DNA from 2 places in the Clostridium aquiflavi genome. Region 2 is predicted to be linked to the other one. Evidence: riboswitches for the same ligand, from Rfam matches in the RefSeq annotation. Region 2 holds a riboswitch; the other holds the start of a gene.
The links. A riboswitch is a leader RNA that binds a small molecule or an ion and turns the genes downstream of it on or off. The one in region 2 is predicted to bind cobalamin.
Positions count from the first base shown of each region.

Region 1: another riboswitch for cobalamin. It lies ahead of RGC78_RS10995 (sirohydrochlorin cobaltochelatase); the one in region 2 lies ahead of RGC78_RS10650 (ABC transporter substrate-binding protein).

Region 1 is NZ_JAVJAN010000028.1:8,595-26,453, forward strand. Features, by position in the region: gene RGC78_RS10920 (ABC transporter permease/substrate-binding protein) at 1-949, opposite strand, end outside; gene RGC78_RS10925 (ABC transporter ATP-binding protein) at 952-2,079, opposite strand; gene RGC78_RS10930 (GntR family transcriptional regulator) at 2,185-2,811, opposite strand; gene RGC78_RS10935 (hypothetical protein) at 2,990-3,490, opposite strand; gene cobT (nicotinate-nucleotide--dimethylbenzimidazole phosphoribosyltransferase) at 3,667-4,755, opposite strand; gene RGC78_RS10945 (cobalt-precorrin-6A reductase) at 4,900-5,664, opposite strand; gene cobJ (precorrin-3B C(17)-methyltransferase) at 5,664-6,401, opposite strand; gene cbiG (cobalt-precorrin 5A hydrolase) at 6,414-7,472, opposite strand; gene cobM (precorrin-4 C(11)-methyltransferase) at 7,469-8,227, opposite strand; gene RGC78_RS10965 (cobalt-factor II C(20)-methyltransferase) at 8,264-8,926, opposite strand; gene cbiT (precorrin-6Y C5,15-methyltransferase (decarboxylating) subunit CbiT) at 8,928-9,509, opposite strand; gene cbiE (precorrin-6y C5,15-methyltransferase (decarboxylating) subunit CbiE) at 9,566-10,180, opposite strand; gene cbiD (cobalt-precorrin-5B (C(1))-methyltransferase CbiD) at 10,188-11,333, opposite strand; gene RGC78_RS10985 (precorrin-8X methylmutase) at 11,453-12,076, opposite strand; gene RGC78_RS10990 (cobyrinic acid a,c-diamide synthase CobB) at 12,328-13,641, opposite strand; gene RGC78_RS10995 (sirohydrochlorin cobaltochelatase) at 13,696-14,532, opposite strand; cobalamin riboswitch at 14,904-15,069, opposite strand; gene RGC78_RS11000 (hypothetical protein) at 15,196-15,768, shown strand; gene RGC78_RS11005 (sodium-dependent transporter) at 15,855-17,168, opposite strand; gene RGC78_RS11010 (hypothetical protein) at 17,436-17,600, opposite strand; tRNA gene RGC78_RS11015 (tRNA-Glu) at 17,824-17,859, shown strand, end outside.
Region 2 is NZ_JAVJAN010000026.1:56,506-62,953, reverse strand. Features, by position in the region: gene RGC78_RS10665 (Dph6-related ATP pyrophosphatase) at 125-775, opposite strand; gene RGC78_RS10660 (ABC transporter ATP-binding protein) at 832-1,593, opposite strand; gene RGC78_RS10655 (FecCD family ABC transporter permease) at 1,609-2,634, opposite strand; gene RGC78_RS10650 (ABC transporter substrate-binding protein) at 2,615-3,544, opposite strand; cobalamin riboswitch at 3,743-3,920, opposite strand; gene RGC78_RS10645 (phosphotransferase) at 4,126-4,968, shown strand; gene RGC78_RS10640 (amino acid permease) at 5,015-6,397, opposite strand.

The DNA of each region.
Region 1 (17,859 bases), on a different contig from region 2:
ATGTACCACTATAATCCACATACATATCAATATCGCCACTTTTTAACGCAGAAAAACAAATTTGTGTGCCTCCAAGAGCACTTTTACGTTTAACAGAAATATCTGTATTTTTCTCTATAGCTTCAGAAAAAATATTACAAAGTATCTCTTGTTCTGTGTAATCCTTACTTCCAATTGTAATGGTCTTACCATTGCTTTTAGCTGATATATTAGTTACTATAAATATTCCTAATATTATACAAGCTGTAAGTGCAAGAATACTTTTTTGTCTTTTATTCTTTTTTACTTTGGAAATTCCTTGTTTAGAATTTCCCTTTTGAATACTTACAGGTGTAACTAAATTTTCAATTAATCCAAATAAAAAATCAACTGCTAATGCTAATATACACGCTGGAATTGCACCTGCTAAAATTTGATAATTATTAACTGTTCTTATTCCTGAAAATACTAAATATCCTAGTCCCCCTCCACCAATGAAGGCAGCCATTGTCATAAGACCCACTGCTGTAACAGCAGATATTCTAACCCCTGACATAATAACAGGTAAAGCTAACGGTAATTGAACTTTTACTAAAATTTGAAACTTTGTAAGTCCAATTCCTCTAGCTGCCTCTAGTGTCAGTGGATTTATACTTTTAATTCCTGTATTTGTATTCTTTATTATTGGCAAAAGTGAATATAAAACAACCATTACAATGGCTGGTGTTGTTCCTATCCCTAAAAACGGTATTGCAATCCCTAAAAGTGCCATGCTAGGAATTGCCTGAATTATATTAGCTATTGCTATAACAGGCTTGTTCATTTTCTTTATATAACTTATACATATACCTAATGGCATTGCAATTATAATTGCTAATCCTACAGATACTGAAGTAAGTTTTATATGCTCAATCAATAACATAAAAATTTGAGATTTAGCTTCCATTAAATAATTTAAAAATCCCATCATTTTTATTCCACCTCCTCAGTATCTAAAAATTGCTCACTTAGCGTTGTAACTAAGCTACTTTTCGTTATTATACCTTTTAAGCATCCACACTCATCAACAACTGGTAATCTTGATATTTTATTTTCTTTAACAAGTTCCAATATATCTATAATTGTATCCTCTGGAAATGCCTTTATAAAATCAGAATTCATTATATTTTCTACTGGTATACTTCTATCCATATTATTTTGTATTTGTTTAGCTGTAACAATTCCTAAAAGATGATTAAATTTATCAATTACCATTAAGCTATCAACTTTTGAACTCCTCATCTTTTCCATACACTTTAGTAATGATATATTTTTATAACAGGTAATAGGATTATCAATCATTATATCTTTTACCTTTATAAATTCTGGTGAAGACCATATTCTGTTTTTTCCAATAAATTCACTTACAAAATCATTGCATGGATTTTTAAGTATGTTTTCTGGAGTATCATATTGAATTATTCTTCCTCCATTCATTATACAAATTTTATCTGCTATTCTTATAGCTTCATCCATATCATGTGTAACAAAAACAATAGTTTTTCTTAATTTAGATTGTAAATCAATTAATTCATCTTGAAGCTGTAAACGCGTTATAGGATCTAATGCACTAAAAGGTTCATCCATTAATATTATTTCTGGATTTGTTGCAAATGCTCTTGCAACACCAATTCTTTGTTGCTGACCACCACTAAGTTCTGTTGGATAACGATCTAAATATTCCTCAGCATTCAATCCTACCATATCCATTAATTCATAAGTTTTCTTTTCAATATTAGCTTTTTTTACTTTTTCTAGACGCGGGATTATTTCAATATTTTCTCTAATAGTCATATGAGGAAACAATCCTGTTTGTTGAATAACATATCCCATATTTCGTCTTAATTTTATGACATCCTTGAATCCAATATTTTCACCATCAATTAAAATTTTACCTGAAGATGGTTTAATAAGGCTATTTATCATCTTTAAAGTGGTAGTTTTACCACAACCGCTTTCACCAATAATACTTACTAATTCTCCTTTATCTATTTTAAAAGATACATCCTTTAAAACAGTTTGATTTTTAAAAACTTTACTCACATTTTTAAATTCTATCACTGAAAAACCTCCTCTTTTTGCAAAGTAACAACTTTATTGTATCATAAAGTTGTTACTTTTGGCAAAAAAATAAAGACAACAGAATAATTGTCTTTATTAAAATCCTTATGGATACATAAAATTTTGTACTCTTTCATAACAGTCTTCATCACCCACGAAATAAAATATATCTCCTTCTCTAAAAATTGCATATGGCCCTGGAGACATCACTAAAGACTCCCCTCTCTTTATTGCAATTATAGTTGCAAAAGTATTATGCCAAAAATTAATTTCAGATATATTTTTTCCTATATATGGCGTATTTTTATTAATATTTATTTCAAATGGTATGAATGGATTTATAGATTTAAACCTATCTGTTTTATCTATTAAATCTAATAAATGTTCTTTGAGATATTTATTTTCTTGTGTTTGACGTTCTATACTTCCTAATATTTCTTTTTTTAAGTCATTCACTGTTTGAATATCTTCATATTGCTTTACAAATTTAATTGCATTTTGACATGATTTTATTGTAACTCCACTACCCTTAGCTGTATCTACAATTTCCATATCAGATAAAATACAAATAGCTCGTCTAGCCGTTTCTGATGAAACACTATATTGAGCTGCTAATGCTGAACGTGCATATATTTTTTCTCCAACTTTATAATGTCCATTTGCTATTTTTGAAGCAATATCTGCTGCTATTTGTTGATATACAGGGCTTACTATTTTTAAACTTCTTTTCATTTCCATATCCTCTTATTAAGTGTATTTAGCTATTAAATACACTTAATAAGAGATGTTGTATTTAATAACTTTTCAACATGTATTCTACCATAATAAATTTATTTATTCTATTTATAAAAGTATTTTGATTTATATTTTAATAATTTTTTAAAATTACATATCATAATATAACCTTATATTATGGAATAAATGTATAACGACTAATTAAAGCAGCAATAAATATCAATAAACTAGATATAAAACTATCATATGCTCTTGTAATTTCTTTTTTATCTTTGCTTGTAGATGATATTTTTTGAAATTGTTCCCAATTAATACATAAGAAAACTGCCGATGCATAAATATTTAACATGTTTGCATTCTTAGGATTGTCAGTTTTATCAAGAAGATTTTCAGCATAATTAGTACCATTTATTTTATCTATTAGTTTAGCTCTTTGCCAAAAAAGGAAATCCATATTTTGGAGTATAGCTATAATAATAACGAATAGTGCATTTATTGATAGATTAATAATCTTTAATTGTTCTAACAATTCAGGAATGTTAATATCTGAAGTTGTATCCTCAGTTTGATTTGTACTCGAATCATTATTATTTTCGTTATATTCATTTGTATGTTTAAATTTAATGTCAGATTTATTTATATTATTGGAATTTGTTTTCTTATTATTTCTGATCATTATCTCACCCACATTTAAATACTATTAATCCATTAGAATTTAATAATTAATCTATATTTTAAATGAATGATGATATTTTAAAACACAGACATCAATTAAATTTGGTACTATATTATTTAATGTATGTTTAAGTAATAAAAATGATTTTATTACTTAAACATATTTTTACACATATTTTAATTTAGTTTTCTTAACTCATCTAAATAACTATCATTAATTTTAGCTTCTTCAAATGTAGCCATATTATTCATCACAGCACATGAAGAGTCCATTATAGAAAAAGCTAAAGGACAACCACTTCCTTCGCCAAGTCCCATATCTAAATTTAATATAGCCTCTAATTCAAGTTCCTTCATTGCAATCTTAAAACCAATTTCTTTTGAATCATGAGAAGTAAACATATATTCTTTAGTTTTATGATTTAATCTAAATGCTACAAGTGCTGCAACTACTGATATAAATCCATCAATTACAACAGGTATTTTATAGTATGCCGCTCCTAAAAATACTCCCACCATTGCTGCTATATCAAATCCGCCAACTTTAGATAGTATATCTATAGGATCATCTTTTTTAGGCTTATTTATCTCTATTGATTTTTTTACTACCTCTATTTTCTTTTTATAAGCCTTCTCTAAAAGTCCTCCGCCATAGCCTACAACATCTTCTACTTTGCAACCCGTTAATGATGATAAAACAGCGCTACTTGTTGAAGTATTACCTATTCCCATCTCTCCAACTCCAAGTATTTTATAGCCTTCTTCTTTTGCATTTTTCACTGCTTCAATTCCAACTAATATTGCCTTAATAGCTTCTTCATAAGTCATTGCATTTCCTTTAGCTATATTATTAGTTGATTTCCTTATCTTCCTATTTAAAACTGATGAATGAGTAAAATCACTATTTATTCCTACATCAATGACTTTTAAATCTGTATTATTAGCCTTAGCAATTACTCCAACTCCTGTTAATCCTTTAGTAAAGTTAATTGTTTGTGCTAATGTCACATATTGTGGTGTAGATGCAACACCTTCTTCAACTACACCATTATCAGAACACATTATAATTATAGCTCTTTTATCCAAAGTATTTTTTATATATCCTGTTATTCCTGAAAGCCTTATTGACATTTCTTCCAGCTTTCCTAAACTATTTAATGGTTTTGCAAGAGAATTCATTCGTTCCTTTGCTTTTTCCATAACATTTTTATCTACACTATCTATATTCCTTATAATTTGTCTAAGAATTTCTTCCTTACTCTTCATAACTTTCCCCCCAATTTATTATAATGTTTCTTGTAATTTACCATTCATTATTTTATTTATAATAAAATAATGAGTTCCTATCTTCACTATAGATAATCTCTATTTGAAGCTAAGAACTCTAATTATATAGTAACAACATAGCTTTTATTTTAATTCATTTACTAAAAAAGAAATCAAACTTTCTTCATCATTAAATTCTAATTCATATTTAAATTTTGGTTTTTCTATAACTATTAACTTTATATTATATTTCTGTACTGCTTTAAATTTTTCTAGTACGCCACCTTGCAAACCACTATCTTTTGTTATAATACCTTTAATATCATATTGCTTAATAAATGCTTCTTCTAATTGTGCTGATATTGGCCCTTGCATGCCAATTATATCTTTAATCTTAACTCCACCATCTATCATTTTTTTTAACACTTCATAAGATGGCAAAACCCTATGAATTATCCTATGATTAAAATCTATATGTAAAAACTTAGAAAAGTTATTGCTACCTGTTGAATTTAATATATTTCCATTTAAATTACTAATTGCATCAATAGCTTCTTCATAGTTTTTAACTCTTATGATTTCACCAGCGTTTATATTCTCTAATGCACCTAATCTCTCATATCTTATATATTTTACATTAAGCTTCTTAGAACATTTCAATGCTGTTTTAGTAACTTCCTGTGCATAAGGATGTGATGCATCAACTAAAATATTTATACTATTTTCCTGAATCCACTTTAACATTTCTTCTTCATTTAATGGCTTTGTATTTAAACTTTTAATATCAAGTTCTTTTAAAAGTTCTCCACCGTATCTTGTTGCTGTACTAACTGCAATATCATTTGTATGTTTGTTAATTAAAGATACTATATTTTTTCCTTCAGAAGTTCCTAATATAAAACCAATCATTACTTTGCTACATCTCTTTTCTTAGATGCATATCCTCTAGGTGTTATAAAACATCCATTTTTAATAAAACTTTTTGAGTTTCCTATAATAACAATAGACATCATATCAACAATTTCATAATCAAAATCTTTAAGTTCAACTAATGTATAGCTTTCATCATCTCTTAAAGCATTTCTGACTACTGCAATTGGTGTATTATCTTGTCTAAATTCTCTTATTATATCAATACATTCTTTTAAGTATTTATCTCTACCCTTACTTCTAGGATTATAAAGAGAAATTACAAAATCACCTTCTGCTGCTAAACTCACTCTTTTTTTAATATCTTCATAAGGCGTCATTAAATCACTTAAGCTTATATTACAGTTATCATGCATAAGAGGAGCTCCAACTACTGACCCTGCCGAACTTGAAGCTGTTATTCCCGGTATTACTTCAACGTCCTCATCACTTCTCATTTCAAGAATTAAACCAGCCATCCCATAAATTCCTGAATCTCCAGTACTTATTAATGCTACATTCTTGTCTTTTGAAAGTTCTAAAGCCTCCTTGCATCTAGCTTCTTCACCCATCATTCCAGTTGAATAAATTTCTTTATCCTTAACTAGATCTTTTACCATATCTATATATTTTGTATATCCTACAATTATATCGCTTTCTTCAATAGCTTTTTTAGCTCTTATACTCATATTGTCTATTGAACCTGGACCTATTCCTATAACTCTAAGTACTCCCAAAGTCTTTTCCTCCTAAAATTCATCTTTATTTATTCCGATGCATAACGTAATTCCATTATCTTTTATCTTATTTATTAGTATTTCAGCACCCTCTAGATATACACAAGGCTCACATACAGAAGTTACCCCTACACTTTTTAATACAAAATTGCTACCTTCAAACTTATGTTGAACTTTTCTTATTTCATCACCTGAAAATGTATTAAAATCGCACTCTAATTTATTACTTAAATTAATTATTGCTTTTTCATCTTTTTTTACATCAATAGATACAATTTTCTTTACAGCCTTAATTTCTAAATTATTAAGTAAAAGATGTTTTCTCACACACTCTTCTAACTTTTCACTAGGTGTATCTCTTCTACAACCTATTCCAAGTATTAAATCCTTCTTTATTAACCTTAATATTTTTGAATAATCTAAATCTGGATTTTCTATTATCTTATTTGTTATCCATATAGAATTTTCTTCTAAGCTGTTTAGGTTTTTATATCCTTTATTAATATTTATCTTTTCATAATCATCTTTTAAACCAATAATTTTTTCATTCACTAAAATAGCTGATATATATTTAGCTTTTTTTAAATCCTCTATAATAAGATTGTTTTGCTTTGCTAATATATCAGGTGCTACTATTCCTAAATTATCAGTAGCTGTAGTTATTATAGGTATATTATTTAATATTTTAGATACCTCTAATGTTAGTTCATTTCCACCACCTAAATGACCTGATAATAAACTTATAGTATACTTATTAGCTAAATCTACAACCACAACACCTGGATCTTTATCTTTACTCTTAATAAATTGAGCTATGGCCCTTACTGCAATGCCAGTTGATGATATAAATATAATTTTATCGGAATATCCAACTGCATCTTTTGTTACATCATATAAATTGAATCTATCTGTTTTAAATATATTATTAACCAGTTTTACTTCACTATTGTTGTATAACTTTTTTGTATCTAGATTAGATTCTTCTTTTATGTATAAATTACATCCTAACTCTTCTTTAAGAGTATAAGCAATGCCCTTCCCCTTAGGTGATGGACATATTATACTTATCATTTTTGTGCCTCTGCATTTCTAAACATATGAGAGAAATTTTTATCATATAATAAACTTTTTTCAAATTCATTGCCTATAAAATCTCCCACTAATATTTGAGCACATTTAGTTATATTATTTTCCTTTACCTTCTCAACTATGTCATCTAGTGTTCCCATTAATATTCTTTCGTCATCCCAAGTTGCTCTTTCAACAACTGCTATTGGCACGTTCTTCTTATATCCTCTTCTTAACTTATCAACAACCTTATCAATCATAGATACTGATAAGAATATAGCCATAGAAGCACCTATTGATGCTAAAGCTTCAAGATCTTCTGTTTCAGGTACTGGTGTTCTTCCTTCAACTCTTGTTAAAATAACAGTTTGTGTAACACTTGGAAGTGTAAATTCTTTTTTTATTGATGATGCTGCTGCTGTAAATGAACTTACTCCTGGAACAACTTCATAATTTATATTTTCCTTATCAAGTTCAACCATTTGTTCTCTTATAGCACCATATATTGATGGATCTCCAGTATGTAATCTAACTATCACACTATTTTCACTTTCTTCTGTCTTAATTACTTCAATAACATCATCTAAAGTCATAGATGCTGAATTATAAAACTTAGCATCTTTTTTGCAGTATTTTAAATGCTCCTTTGATACTAAAGATCCTGCATATATAACAACATCTGCTTTTTCTAAAATATCTCTTCCTCTAACTGTAATTAAATCTACTGCTCCTGGTCCTGCTCCTATAAAATAAACCATATTTTACCTCTTTTCTTAATATTTGAATGTGCCTTATTATCTGCTTGCTATAACTAATGACATATAATCACAAAGCTTTAATATTTCTTCTCTGTCTTTTAATATAGTTTCTCCTTCTCTTCCAACTCTACTAATATAAGTATAGTCAAATCCCTTTTCTTCTAATACATCTAGAACCTCTTCTTCGTGCTTGTACATCTTCATAATTACTATGTATTTTTCATCTGTTATTTCTTTTATCTTGCTTGCAGGTAATATAACTAATTTTTCATCTCCAATTACTAATGTTCTATCTATTAAACTTGCTGCTGCACAAAATGAAGTTATTCCTGGTAGTGTCTTTACTTCAAATCCATGTTCTTTTACATGACTTAACATATGAATATAAGTACTATATACATATGGATCTCCAATAGTTAAGAATGCAACATTTTTACCTTCTGCTAATTTCTTTTCAATAAAGTCATAAGCTTCTCTTGATTTTTTTAATCTATCTTTTCCCCCCATAGGAAAATGCATAATTGCAACTTCAGCATCTTCTCTAACATATTCTCTTGCAGTTTCAAATGCGATACTTTCTCCACCTTCTGTAGCTGTTGGTGCAACTATAACATCACACATATTTATAGTTTTTGCTCCCTTTACTGTTATAAGTTCCTTATCCCCTGGTCCTACACCTATTCCATATAATACTGCCATTTTATTCTTCTTCTCCTCTTCTACATTTAATTATATATATTGGGTTAAGAGATATCATCATTAATGTATCTCCTTTATTTTTACTTACATTAACCATAGAAACTTCTACTTTATAATTTAATGATTTCATCTTTTCTATAGCTTTATAAGCATTATCTAAAGTGATAAAATTCATAACAATTGTTCCATCACTACTTAAAAGTTCATTACAAATTCTTATTATTTCCTCTAACTCTCCTGAACTTCCACCTATAAATATAGAATCAAACTCTAGTTCTTCATCAACTAATGTATATAATGCATTAGTTCCCTTTTTATTTAAAACCATAACGTTTTTACATTGAAATTTTTCCACATTACTTTTTGTAATATTATAAGCTTCCTCTTCTTTTTCTATAGCTAAAACTTTTCCGTGTTTCGCAATCTTAGATGCTTGAACTGTAATACTTCCAGTTCCACTTCCTATATCTAATACAAATGAGTCTTCTTTTAAATCCATCTTACTTATTGAAAGAACTCTGATCTCCTCCTTTGTCATTGGACATTTGCCTCTAATAAATTCATCATCTTTTATAAATATCATAATATAACACCTTTACTCTCTATTAATTACTTCGTCCGCCTTTGCTTATACATATATCAACACTTTGTTAAAACATGGCTAATTATTAAAATACTCAGTTCACTAAATTGTTTATTTATAAACTCTTCAGGTTTTCCTATATTTATAATTTCGTCCTCATAAGAAAGATTTTGACCTATAATTACATTACAATCAATAGATTTAGAATATAAAATTTCACATAATTTACTTGGATTGTTTTCTTTATCAGTGAGCCATACAGTCATATTATTTTCTTTTACAGTATTTAAAAACTCTTCATTTCTTCCATGTAAACTCCCTAAATGCGCATTATTCCAAGGTAATTTAACCTTTGAAGATAAGTACTGAAAAGAACTTATTCCTGGTATTACTTCAAAATTATTAGTGATATTGTTTTTTAAATAATTTACTATTCCATAAAACATTGGATCACCTGAAGCTACTAATGAAATATTAAAATTTTTATTTTCTTCTAATATTCTTTCTAAATCTTTTAAACCCTTTAAATAAATTTTTTTAGTATCAATAAAATCAAGAGAATCTACTGCTCTTTTAAACCCTATAATTACATCTGAACTTTTTAATACATTTGTTGCTTTTCCTACAATATAATCTTTATGTCCTGGACCAATTCCAACTACAAATAACATCTCTTTATCACTCCAAACATGAACTCCAAAGTAAGATTGGATTTGATGCTCCATAATACATGATTGCATCTATATTTAATTCATCATAAACATAATTTTTCATACTCTTTAATATTTTTTCACCTATATTTTCATATAATTTTTCATAGCCTTCACCTAATAATTTCACAGCACCTTCACAAGTTTTTTCATTTAAAACTTTATTTACTAAAGAAATGTCGTATCCTAAAAGTGCTAATTCTAAAGCTAATACTTCAAGCCTTACTCCACATACTCTACTATGGGTATTAAAACATCCATAAGCTATCTTGCTCATCTTTCCTATATGACCAACTATAACTATATTTTTAACATTACAAGAAACACAACATTCTAATGCAAATCCTATGAAATTTGAACATATAATAATTTCTTCTTCTTTGTAACCTAATCTCTTACAATAATTCTCACCTAAATTTCCAAAAGTAAGTATCAGATTTTTAAATTTTAAAGACTTTTGATTTATTTCTAATTTTATAGAAGCTTTTAATGCATCTTCCGACATAGGGTATACTATTCCAGATGTACCTAATATAGATATTCCCCCTTCTATTCCAAGCCTTGGATTAAAAGTTTTTTTACCTATCTCAATGCCTTGAGGAACAGAAATTATCACTTTTACATATTGATTTTTTGGTAAAATGCTCCCGACCTCTTTTATAATCATTTCTCTTGGAACTGGATTTATAGCTGGTTCACCCTTTGCTACAAATAGTCCATCTTTTGTAACTCTTCCAACACCAATTCCACCATCTAAGAAAATAGTCTTACTTTCATTACTTATTAACTTTTTAGATAATTCTTCTGCTTCTTCTTTACTTATTTTTTCTGCTCTTGCTTGTATCTCGAGTCCCATTGTAATGTCTTTATCATCACCACTAAATTTTAATATAGTGCACTGTACAAAGTTTTCACCTATAACTACATCATCAATAGGCATTTCAACTTTTATACCCTTGGGAGTGTCTATTTCTATTTCATTTAACTCTTCTTCATCGTCTAATATGTTAAAAAGTAACATTGTTGCTGCTTTAGAAGCTCCTGTAGCACATGATCCTGTTGTGTACCCACATCTCAACTTATTCATTCCACTTTCAATATACATTTCAAACATAGAAACTTACCTCCTAATTTCGGTACATGAAATGCACTTACTAATTTATATTTTCCCATAACAAGTCAAAAAAGCTAATTCCAAAAGCCAATGCTAATGGAGTATAAATATGACCGACCCTATCTTTTAACAATCATATACAAAAGTGCATTTACAATTGCAGCTCCAACTGTACTTCCACCTTTTCTTCCCTTTACTCTTATATAAGGAATTCCTAGTTCATCTAAATTTTCCTTACTTTCAGCTGCTCCAACAAAGCCTACTGGAACTGCTATTACAAGCTTTGGATTTGCTTTCTTTTCTTTTATAAGTTCTTTTAGTTTAAATAATGCAGTAGGTGCATTTCCAAATACAAATATATCTACATTATCACTGCAAGCTTTTTCAACAGCAGCCATACTTCTAGTAATTCCTTTTTCCTTTGCTTCCTTATGAACATCTAGTTCATTTACATAACAAATTACCTTACTATTTGTTTTAGCTAACGCCATCTTGTTTATTCCATTTAAAGCCATATTAGTATCTGTATATATCGTAGCCCCTTTAGATAACACCTCTTTTCCTACACTTATAGCATCATCACTTATTTCAACTAAATCTTTATATTCAAAATCAGCAGTTGTATGTATAACTCTTTTAACTATTAAAAGTTCTTCATCTGTAAAAGAATGCTTACCTAACTCCTCACCTATTATCTCAAAACTCTTTTCTTCAATCCCCATAGGATTCTTCAAATAATCCATACGCTCTCCTTCTCTTCTTATAAAATTGATTTAATTTATAGTTTATTTAAATTTAAGTTAATATATACACTAGGTAAAGTGGCATTGTAATTGGACTTTGAGAATACTTAATGAGTATTGTCACATTTACTGCTTGTCTCAATTTTATATTGAGAACAAGCTAAAATGGGACTATAGTTATTTTAGTATTCCTAAGTTCAATTACTCAGTCCACTTTACTTATGTATATATTAACACTTCATTAAATTTATTTATCTATTTATTAAACTTTCTATTAATTTAATATTTCCCAAGAAATTAATGTGTGCATATCCTGCTAATGTATTATTTTTTAAATATCCACACTGCCAAGTTATCTTTTCTCCATCATATTGTGTTTTTTCAACATTATATATTTTATTTTCATTTAAATTAACATCTGACTTATGAAATTCATGAGCATTTATTTTAACTTTTTGCCCAAAATATTTTTCATCTATATTTACTGTACAATATCCAAATCTTTTAAGACCCTTAGTCATTTCACTTTTTCCATTAAAGAATCCAACCATATTATATCCATCAATTTCTTTTGTTAAATACATAAGACCACCACATTCTGCATAACATTTTAGTCCAGAATCTAATGCATTTTTTATGCTTTTTCTCATAGATATATTACTTTCTAATTCTTCTTTAAAAACTTCTGGATATCCTCCTCCGATGTATAAAAAATCTAAGTTATCTGGTAATTTCTCATCATTCATAGGACTAAAATAAATAACATTTCCTATAGATTTTAAAAGTTCTATATTATCCTTATAATAAAAACTAAATGCCTTATCTAAAGCCACTCCAATATTTAGATTCTTATTCTCTATACTAATCTCTATTTTATTATTGCTATCACAATTAATTTCTAACATACTCTCTAAAATCCCATCTAAATCAACATGTTCATTTATTAGTTTACTACATAATGATAACTTATCTTGTAAATCATCTATTTCCATGCTTTGCACTAGACCTAAATGCCTGCTAGAAATTTTTAATTCTTCATTTTTAGGAATATATCCAAATACTTTTGTACTGCAATTTTCTTCTATAGCATATTTTAAAAGTTTATAATATTTTTCACTTACACAATTTAATACAACACCAATAATATTAGCATTTCTATAGTTCTTAAGACCGTTTATTTCTGCACATAGTGTTGAACTCTGTCCTTTAGGTGAAAGTACTAAAATTATAGGCATATTTCCTAATGTATTAGAGATATCATAAGTTGAAAATTTTGTTGTTACTCCTACACCATCGTATAATCCCATTACACCTTCAATTATTCCGATGTCACCATTTCCTTTAAAGTAACTTCTTCTAACTCCATCTTTCCCCATTAAAAATGTATCAAGATTTCTAGATTCTACTCCTGTAGCTTCTTTATGAAAAGCTGTATCTATGTAATCAGGGCCTACCTTATAACCTTGTACACTTAAACTTCTATCTTTAAATGCTTTCATAAGACCTAAAGTAAATGTTGTTTTTCCTCCACCACTACAATTAGACGAAATAATTATAGATTTCATATTATTCACTCCTTTCTTGATTTAATTATGATAAATAAAATGTATATATCCACACTACACTAAAGCGCAGTGTAATTTTTTCGTACTTCCTACATTTAAATATCTGTCTTCTATAAGATCATAAATTCTTGAAATATAAAGATTTGTAAATTCATCTATTTCACCTAATCCATGAATATATGCTTCAGCATTTATACGTTCATTTAAGAACATACTTTTCCAAGAATCTTCTTCTTCTGATGCCATATCATTTTTAACATGATCCCCTGCAACCACCATTAATGGAACTAAAGTAACATTATTAATATTTTTTCTTTTTACTCTCTTTAATACTGTTTCAAAAGTAGGATACCCCTCTACAGTTCCAACAAAAACATTATCATATCCTTCGTCAACTAAAACACTTTGAAGACAACCATATACAGAATTACAGCAATGTGGAGTTCCGTGACCAAATAATATAGTACATTCATTTTTCTTTAACAAAGTTTCTATGCTATTTATAAACAATGTATAATCCTGTGGTGCATCCTCTATGCCTTGATAATAAAATATTGGTCTACCAAGTTTAAGAGAAGAAAATTTATCTTTATACATCTTAGCAACACCTTTTATATAATCAAATTCCTCACCGGGAATTATATGTAATGGTTGAATTATTACTTCTTTAAATCCTTTTTTATATAAATCTTCTAATGCCTCTTCAGGTGTAGCTATATCTATGTTATTAACATTTTTTAATTTTTTTATTATTTTATGTGCTGTAAAAGCTCTAAATATTTCATAATCTTTAAATTCATATTTTATTTTATTTTCTATTCTTTCAATAGAATTTTCTAATGCATCTAAATGACTCGTCCCAAAACTAACTACTAAAATTGCTTTTTTCATATTTCTTTCTCCACTCTACTAATTTATTTTTTCTTATAATAAAACACAATTATTTTCTCAAAATAAAAAATATCCCTACTAAAATAATATACATTAGTAAGGACTTACTTAAACACATAACAAACTAAAAAAATAATTTCTTATTTTCTTTTAACTTGCTATTGTCCCTCCCTCCGAAAGATAGCATGAATTTTAGGCAGGTCTCCTGACTCAGGGGTCATCCTAAAAATTCTTTTCCTTCCCAAGTAAAAATTTCAGTGGATATTAGTCACATTCAAATAAATAACTAGTCAGTATGATAGTTTATTTTGTAAACTACTTCTTCCTTGGATTCTGCTAATAGCACAACTATTAGCAGAACTAAGTCATTGTATTTCACAAAATATCCGTCGCATCTTTGACTTGTTATTTATTTTCATATTCCTTAAAGAATTAGTCACCCTTTACAGTAGCGGGGGCTGTAGTGGATTTTAACCACTTTCCCTATTAATCTTAAGCAATTTAAATGCCTATAGAACCTAAAAAACAAATATTTTATTATGGATAAATTATAAGGTACTACTTACTTTTATTCAACTAAAAATTATATCCAAAACTTTTAATGTTCACTAAATGTATTAATTGAATACTATATTATAGGTATAATTACATAGGAGAGGTAAAATGGATTTTAATAATTTTGATTTTAACAATTTTAGCTTTAATGATTTTATTAACTATATTCAAAATAGTGGAAACACCTCAAATTGTGATTGGAATTGTAAGAATGAACAATGTAATTCAAATACAGAATCCAATAGTACAAGCACAAATTGTAATGATATTCCTGGTGGATTTCAAGATTTAGCTCCACAACTTTTTACATTGATAGCTCAAATACTAGGTTTGGTTATGGCTGGCAACTTGCCCTTTAACTTACAAAATGCAATTGGAAATTGGTTTGAATTATTAGGACAGGTTATACTAACTTTTAATTCTCAACAACAATATTTCCAAGGAGGACCTGGTAGGTACTATAATATAAAATATAAAAATGTAGCCAATCCTTTCTGTCCAAATCCACCTACTCATACTGATACTAATCAAACTGGTGATTCCTATGAATCTTCTTCAACTAATACCTCTAATAATCAGAGTAATAAATCATCAAATAAATACGAATCTGAAATTAAGAATCTAAAAAATAGCATTGAAGAGTTAAGAAAAGAAATAGCTGCATTAAAAAATAATGAATAAAAAAAGTCACCTTTAAATAACATATATATTATCAAGGTAACTTTTTTTATTTTATATTTTTTAAGATTATATAGATAAAATGTTATTTAACCAATTCCACCATATATAACACCAAGAATTATTATAATTATTGTTGCTGGAACAAATATGTATTTACCAAATTTAATAAATCCAATTCCCAATTTGTATTTTGCACCTTTATTTACTTCATCTAATGCTTTTTTATTATCAACTATATAATAGAAAATAAATGCCGTTATTACTGCTCCTATTGGTGATAATATTATTGTTATAAAGTTTGTAAAATTATTAAATAATTCTCCATTAAGGCCTAGTGGAATTGCAAAAATAAATGCTACACTAGCTATAATTATTGTTGCTTTTTTTCTACTCCACTTAGTTACACTTAAAGCAGCCTCTACTGGTCCTTCAAGCATTGCTATTGATGAAGAAATTGACGCAAATATTATACTTAAAAAGAATAATGCACTTAATAAACTGCCTAACGGCATTGTTTGAAATATACTTGGTACTGTAACAAACATTAATGCAGGCCCTGCTGTAGGGTTTAGTCCTAATGCAAAAACTGCTGGCATAATCATAAATGCTGCTAATAATGCCGATAAAGTATCAAATGCTGCTGTATTTATAGCACAGTTCGGTATATCAAATTTATCATCAGCGTAACTTCCGCATGCTACCATACAACATCCAGTTATAGATACTGTGAAAAACGCTTGTCCCATAGCCATAACCCATGTACTTGGTTTTAATAAATATGCCCAATCAGGTTTTAATAGATACTGAACTCCTTCAACTGAATTAGGTAAACTTAAAGACTTGATTATTAAAACTATAAAAATAATAAATAATAACGGAATAATTATTTTATTAATCTTTTCAATCCCCTTTGTAACACCAAAACTTACTATTATAAGTGTTATTAAAACAGCCAATGCATGCCATACTATTACACTAGGCCCATTAGTAAAGTTTGCAAAATATGTTTCAGTATTTATTGATGATATTTCTCCAGTTAAACTTATAAAAAAGTACTTTAAAACCCATCCAATTACCACAGTGTAGAACATGAATATTCCTGTTAATCCAATAGTAGGAATTATAGATATTATCTTTCCACCTTTTATATTCTTATCTTTAAAAGCTTGTCTTATTCCTCCTAATGATCCTTGTTTGTACATTCTTCCAAATGCAAACTCTCCCATTAATCCAACTACTCCTAAAATAATAACAAAAAGAAAATATGGGATTAAAAATGCTGCCCCACCATTTTCACCCAGCTTATAAGGAAACATCCATACATTTCCTAAACCTATTGCTGCTCCAATACAAGATAGTATAAATCCTAATCTACTTGAAAAGCCCTCTCTTTTACTCACTATATTCCTCCTCAACTTGTTAAATTTCAACATTTAAATTAACATACATTAACTATTATATGGAAAAAATATTATTATGTAAACAAAATATGTGATTTTTTTATTTTTTTTCATTATACAGTTAAATATTTTAACACTTTATCATATTTAAAGTAATTATTTTTAAAACAGTATTCGACTAATTTATGCGTAAAAGTAAAAAAAAAGTGTTAATATTAATTTTTATTTATTAATATTAACACCATTTTCTTCTATAATTTAATAAAATTAATTTCCAGCTCTGTTATAATGCTGACTTGAAAAACCTTCTCTTTTTACAGATTTATGTTTTGCATTAGGATTATGATTATGACCTTCTTCTGTTATTGGAGTTTGATAATTACATTTTTCCATTCTTGCTGTTTTATTATCTGGTTGACTATCTTTAGGCATTAAAATCCCTCCTAACATTCAATTTATAATTAGTCTAAATTTAGTATGTCCAACATAATTTTATTTATTATAAGTATGTTAATTAATTACTTTTACAATTTAAGATACTAGTTCCTATTTAGGTTAATTTTAGATTTTAATTTTATAATTTTTGTAAAATAAATTTATTTACAGGAAATATTGACATAAAAAAAATAAAGGCGTATAATCAAACTTGTTGTGAGGCCCATTGGTCAAGCGGTTAAGACGCCACCCTCTC
Region 2 (6,448 bases):
CTCATTTTAGCATTCCTAAGTTCAATTACTCAGTCCACTTTGCTTATGCATATATCAACACTCTGCTAAAACATAGCCAAAAATTATTTTATCAATATTATGTATTTTTCTTTTATTCTTTATTCTAAATATCTAAATATCCATACTCTTGAGTTTTTATTATTCCTTTTTTAGAAAAATTTATTGGATAATTAAATAATGGACCATCATATACAAATGTATGATATTCCCCATTTTCACCACAAGCATCAGAACCTGTAGCTTTTATTTGTTCTACAACATCTGTAGTTAATACTTTTCCTAAAAAATCTTCAGACATACACTTAAGCTTTACATTCTTAATTACTGTTTTAAATCCTGAATCAATAAATTCATAAACTAAATCTTCCCTATTTTCTTGCCAAAGAGGAAATACAGCTTCAATGCTTGCTTCATTACATCTATCCGTACACCATGCTCTATGTGGTTCTAAATCAATATCACCAAATACACAAGAATCTATCCCATGTTTTTCTCTAGCACAAATTAATGCTTTTGTAAAAGTCGCTTCATAATCATTTCCACCCTCTGAATCAACTAATAATAAAGATATATTCAGAGAATCTGCCATTTCTCTAATTAAATTTTCAGGCACCCCATGAAACCAAGATCTACAATTTTTTCTATCAACAGTAACAAGTAAAACTTCTGGCTTATGTCCTGCTTTTATCATTCTATATAAAGCCAAAGTACTATCTTTGCCACAACTATAAGACATAATAAACTTTTTAACCATAATTAACTTCCTTTCATACTTATGTATTAAAAATAGATATAATATATGTGTATAATTTAATTATCCTTCCACTTTTCCAGTGCATTAATCATAAATTCTTTAATATCTATTCCATAAACCTCTTTCAACTCTTCGCCACTAAAGACTTCCTTTGGTGTACCTTCCTTGATGATTTGCCCTTCATTTAATAACAGCACTTTTTCACCAAAAGTTTGAACTAGGTTTAAATCATGTAATACCGCTATTACTATTCTATTATTTTCTTTTGTCCAGCTTTTTAAATATTTTAGTATTTGAATCTGACATCTTAAATCCAGATGATTTGTTGGTTCATCTAAAAGTATTACTTCTGGATCTTGTGCAAATGCTCTTGCCAAGTAAACTCTTTGAAGCTGTCCTCCTGACAATTCAGTTATTAGCTTATCCTTTAAATTCGATATCCCAACATTATCTAGACACCTTAAGACCATGTCCTTATCTTCATTACTTGGCTTTCCAAATACTCCATTTATATGAGCATATCTACCCAATAATACTGTTTCAAAAACAGTATAAGGAAAATATATATTACTTGATTGGCTCATAAGAGCTATCTTTGTTGCTAACTTTTTTCTATTCAACTTACGTATTTCTTTTGAATCAAGAGTAATATTGCCTTTATAATCTATCAAATTTGCTATAGATTTTAATAATGTACTTTTCCCACAACCATTAGGTCCAACTATACAAAAGTTATTTCCTCTTTCAATATTAAAGGTTATATTTTTAACTACGTCTAAATTATCATATCCACAACTTAGCCCCTCTATCTTTAACATGCTTTTCACCTACTTTTATTTTTTAAAGTATATATAAGCAAAAAATGGTGCTCCAATTAATGCAGTTATGGCGCCAACTGGCAACTCTGATGGTACAATTATTGTTCTTGAAACTAAATCTGTTATTACCATCAAACATCCTCCAAATACTGCTGACATTGATATTACATATGAATGGTTTGATCCAAATATCTTTCTAACAACATGAGGTGCTATTAAATCAACAAAACCAATTACTCCACTTAATGCAACTGCACTACCCGTAAGAAACGCTACAAATAAAAATAAATTTCTTTTAACCTTATTTGTCTCAACACCTAATGCCTTTGCCTCATCTTCTCCAAATGTTAATACATCCATTTCCCTACAATAAATCATTACGCCAACTAATCCAATAATATAAAAAGGTATTGAAGCCTTAACGTAACTCCATCCTCTCATTGCGAATGAACCCATTTGCCACATTACAATACTTTGCATTTTATCACTAAACAATGCTGAAATTGTAGTTAATATTGCATTACAAAATAGTGAAAATACCATACCAACAAGAATTATTCTACTACTCGATATAGCGCTATCTGCTTTTTCACAAAGTTTAAGAACTACAATCATTGTAACCAAACTACAAACAAATCCAACTATTGGCATTGTTAAGTTGCCTAAAAATGGAATATAAGCACCACTTACAATTAATATTCCTACACCTAATGAGGCTCCAGAAGACAGACCTAAAGTATATGGTGATGCTAATGTATTTTTAAGAACTGACTGAGTTACAGCACCACTTACACCTAATGATCCCCCAACAATAAAGGCTAATAATACCCGTGGTAATCTTACATTCCAAATTATTACTACCTGGCTTGAATCAATTCCATCACTTAATGGAACACTAAAAATTTTATGGCCTAGAATTGAAATAATATCTAAAATACCAATATTGGAACTCCCAATGGAAGTTCCAATGCATAAAATTAAAAATACTAGCGGAATTGATAGCATTAATAATATTCTATTTTTATAAGTCTTTGTATTCATCTGGATAAATAACCTTTGCCATTTTCTTTAATGCTTTAATTATATTTTGTGATGGTCTTGAAGAAGCATTATTATCAATCATATATACATCACCATTCTTAACAGCTGTGATTGTGTTCCATCCTTCACGGCTAGTTATATCCTCTATTGCAGTTTTTTCATTTCCGCTAAGCCCTAAATTATTTGTTAAAATAACATGGGGATTTGCTGCAATTACTGACTCTTCTGAAGTTGTTATCCAAGAATTTTGGTCTCCAAAAATATTTTTAGCTCCAACTACTTCTATCATTTCATTTAAAAAAGTATCTTTACCAAAAGTAAATAAACCTGAACCTGAGCCTATTTCAAAATAAACACTTTTCTTTTCTGTAATAGTATCAGAAATAGTTTTTATTGCATTAACTTCTTTTTTCATATTTTCTACTATTTCTTTACCTTTCAATTCAGTATCTGTTATTTGTGCCATAAACTCTATATCGCCATAAATACCATCAATACTGTAACTGCTTGGTATATATACAACTGCTATTCCTGCTTGTTTTATTAAAGCAAATGGATCTTCATCCCCTACTTTATTATGCCCAGAGGCTATTATCATGTCTGGCTTTAACGAAATGATAGCTTCAACATCTGGATTTCTAAAATCTAATTGTGGCAATTCAGGATTAACACCTTCGATATCTGTTGAGTAATTATCTATTGCAATTAATTTATCACCTAAGCCTAATCCCATTAATACCTCTGTATTTGATGGTGCCGTTGAAATTATTTTATTAATTTCCTTAGGTGCTACAAATTCATTACCTTCTCTATCACGCATCGCAGTTATTTTTTCAGTACAACCTACTAAAACTGACATAAACATTGCTAAAATCATTAATAATGATATGAGTTTTCTTTTGTGTTTCATTTCCATTCCTCCTAAAAAATATTATCAGTGCAACTTAATAATTATCAGTTAAAAATCATATTAACTCAAAAAAGAGCCACTCTTTTTGAGAGTAGCTCTAAAAATACATACTAAGAATTTTATATTAGTTATAGTTTATATCTTTATTAAGCATAACAATAAATTAATAAATATTTATTATCTCACCCTCAGAAGATAATATGAATTCTATATATGGCAGGTCTCCCGACTTCACTTCATCCTACTTTTCTCACCTTCCCGAATTTTACAGTGGTGTATTTAAGAATTTCGTCAGTTTCACGGTTACTGGGATAGTTTGGGGTTTTCACCCAATTCCCTATTAAGTCAATAAAACACCTTATACAGTTTAATTTTCATACTGATTATATCCTTCAATATATTACTTGTCAAACAAAATCTTTTCTTCATGAAACCATCTTAGTTTAAACAATTACATTAATTACTAATTAACTACAATCAATTCTTTATTAAACTTTGTATAAATCTTTTATTCCCTTTTCTAATGTTTTTTGTTATAATTCTTTATTATTTTATATAAATGAATTAGGAGAATATTTAAAATGAATGAAGAGTTATTGTTTTTATTAAAACAAAATACTAATTGGAATACTGACCTCGTTACCTCTGTAGAAAGAATAGGTGGACTTAATAATAATAACTATAAAATTTCATATAATGGTAATGATTTTTTTATTAGAATTTGCACCAATCTATATTTAGATAATGATAGAGCAACTGAATTTCAAATTATAAATAAAGCTTCTACTATTAGTTTAACTCCTAAACCTTATTATTTTTCTATCAAAAGTGGTAATATGATTCTTCCTTGGATAAAGGGTAACATGCCTACTGAAGATGAATTCTCATCTATTAATTTTATTAACAAATTGACTAAAAGATTAAAAGAACTTCATAATTTAAATTGTGAAAAGCTCTTTAAACCTTTTAATCATATAAAAACTAGAATTGATTTATGTAAAAAATTCAATATCTCTTTACCTAATTATATTGATACACTTTTTAAAAAATTAAATTATCTAGAATTTATTCTAAATAATAATCCAACTATAGGCTTATGTCACAATGATCTTAATTGTTCAAATATACTTCTTTCAAAGAACAACTTATATTTTATTGATTATGAATATTCAGCCATGGGCGATGTTTTTTGGGATCTTGCTACAATATCATGGTTCCTTAATGATAATTGTAGAAAGAATTTATTAATACAATATTTTGGTTATTATAAAGAAGAAGATTATAAAAAACTATTAGATTTTTTATATGTAGTTAAATTTTATAATGCAACATGGTCATTATTAAAAACTAAAGATCCAAACAATGATTATGATTATCTTAACGGGGCTAATATTATTTTTGAAGATTTAAGACAAAACTCTTAAATAATTAATCTATTGTCATACAAATGTCTAACGTAAGTGAGTTAACCTATACTAAATTTCTTTTTACATTTTCTTCATTTTTCTTTTTTGATTTAAGTATCTTGTAAATCATACCAAGCATTATAAACCATACAGGTGTTACAAATAGGGCTACACGAGTTTCATTATTAAGTGCCAATACGACTATAACAAAAGCAAAAAATGATAGAATTATATAGTTTACCATTGGATAAAATGGCATTTTGAATTTACTCTTAGTAGCAAGCTCAGGATTAGTTTTGCGATATCTTAGATGGCAGATAACTATAATTGCCCAAATGAAGATAAAGCAGAATGTTGATATACTTGTAATAAGTACAAACACCCCTTCTGGTATAATATAGTTCAGAATAACTGAAATCAATATGACAGTTGCAGAAAACATTGTAGCATTAGAAGGTACTTGATGAGAAGTTAATTTTTTCATTGACTCAGGTGCATTATTTTCTTTAGCAAGAGAGTAAACCATACGACTTGTGCTGAAGATACCGCTGTTACAAGCAGATGCAGCTGATGTTAGTACAACGAAATTCACAATACTTGCTGCTGCTGCGATTCCCACTGCAGCAAATACCTGTACAAATGGGCTTTTATCTGGATTAATTGAATTCCATGGGTATATACTCATAATAACAGTAAGTGCTCCGATATAGAAAATAATAATTCTAATTGGAATATTATTAATAGCCTTTGGAATAACATGTTCTGGATTTTCAGTTTCACCAGCTGTTAAACCAACTAATTCGATTCCAGTAAAAGCAAATACAACCATTTGGAAAGAAAGGATAAAACCTCTTAACCCATTTGGAAACCAGCCACCATGACTCCAAAGGTTTGTAAAGCTAGATATACCCGCATCTGTAGAAAATCCTTTAATAATCATAAATGTACCAATTATAATTAGTGATAAAATTGCAACAACTTTAATTAAGGCAAACCAGAATTCCATTTCACCAAATAACTTTACTGTGGTAAGATTCATAATTAGTAAAATTACAAGAACTATAAGGCTTGGAACCCATTGAGCTATATTCGGGAACCAATATTGTATGTAAAGTCCAGCAGCAGTTAAGTCAGCCATAGCAAGTGAAATCCAACAAAACCAGTAGGTCCATCCAGTAATAAATGCGGCTCTATCTCCTAGATAATCATATACAAAGTCTACAAAAGAATGGTAGTTCAAATTAGAAAGCAATAATTCCCCAAGGGCACGCATAATAAAAAAACAAATTATCCCTGTTATCATATACGCAAATAAAATAGATGGACCTGCCAAGTGAATTGACCTGCCTGCACCAAGGAATAATCCCGTACCAATTGCACCTCCAATTGCAAGTAATTGAACATGACGATTTTTTAGTCCTCTCGATAAATTTTGATTTTCTGACATATGTATTCCGCCTTTCTAAATGTTACTGTTTTTAAATCTGTGTTACTGAGA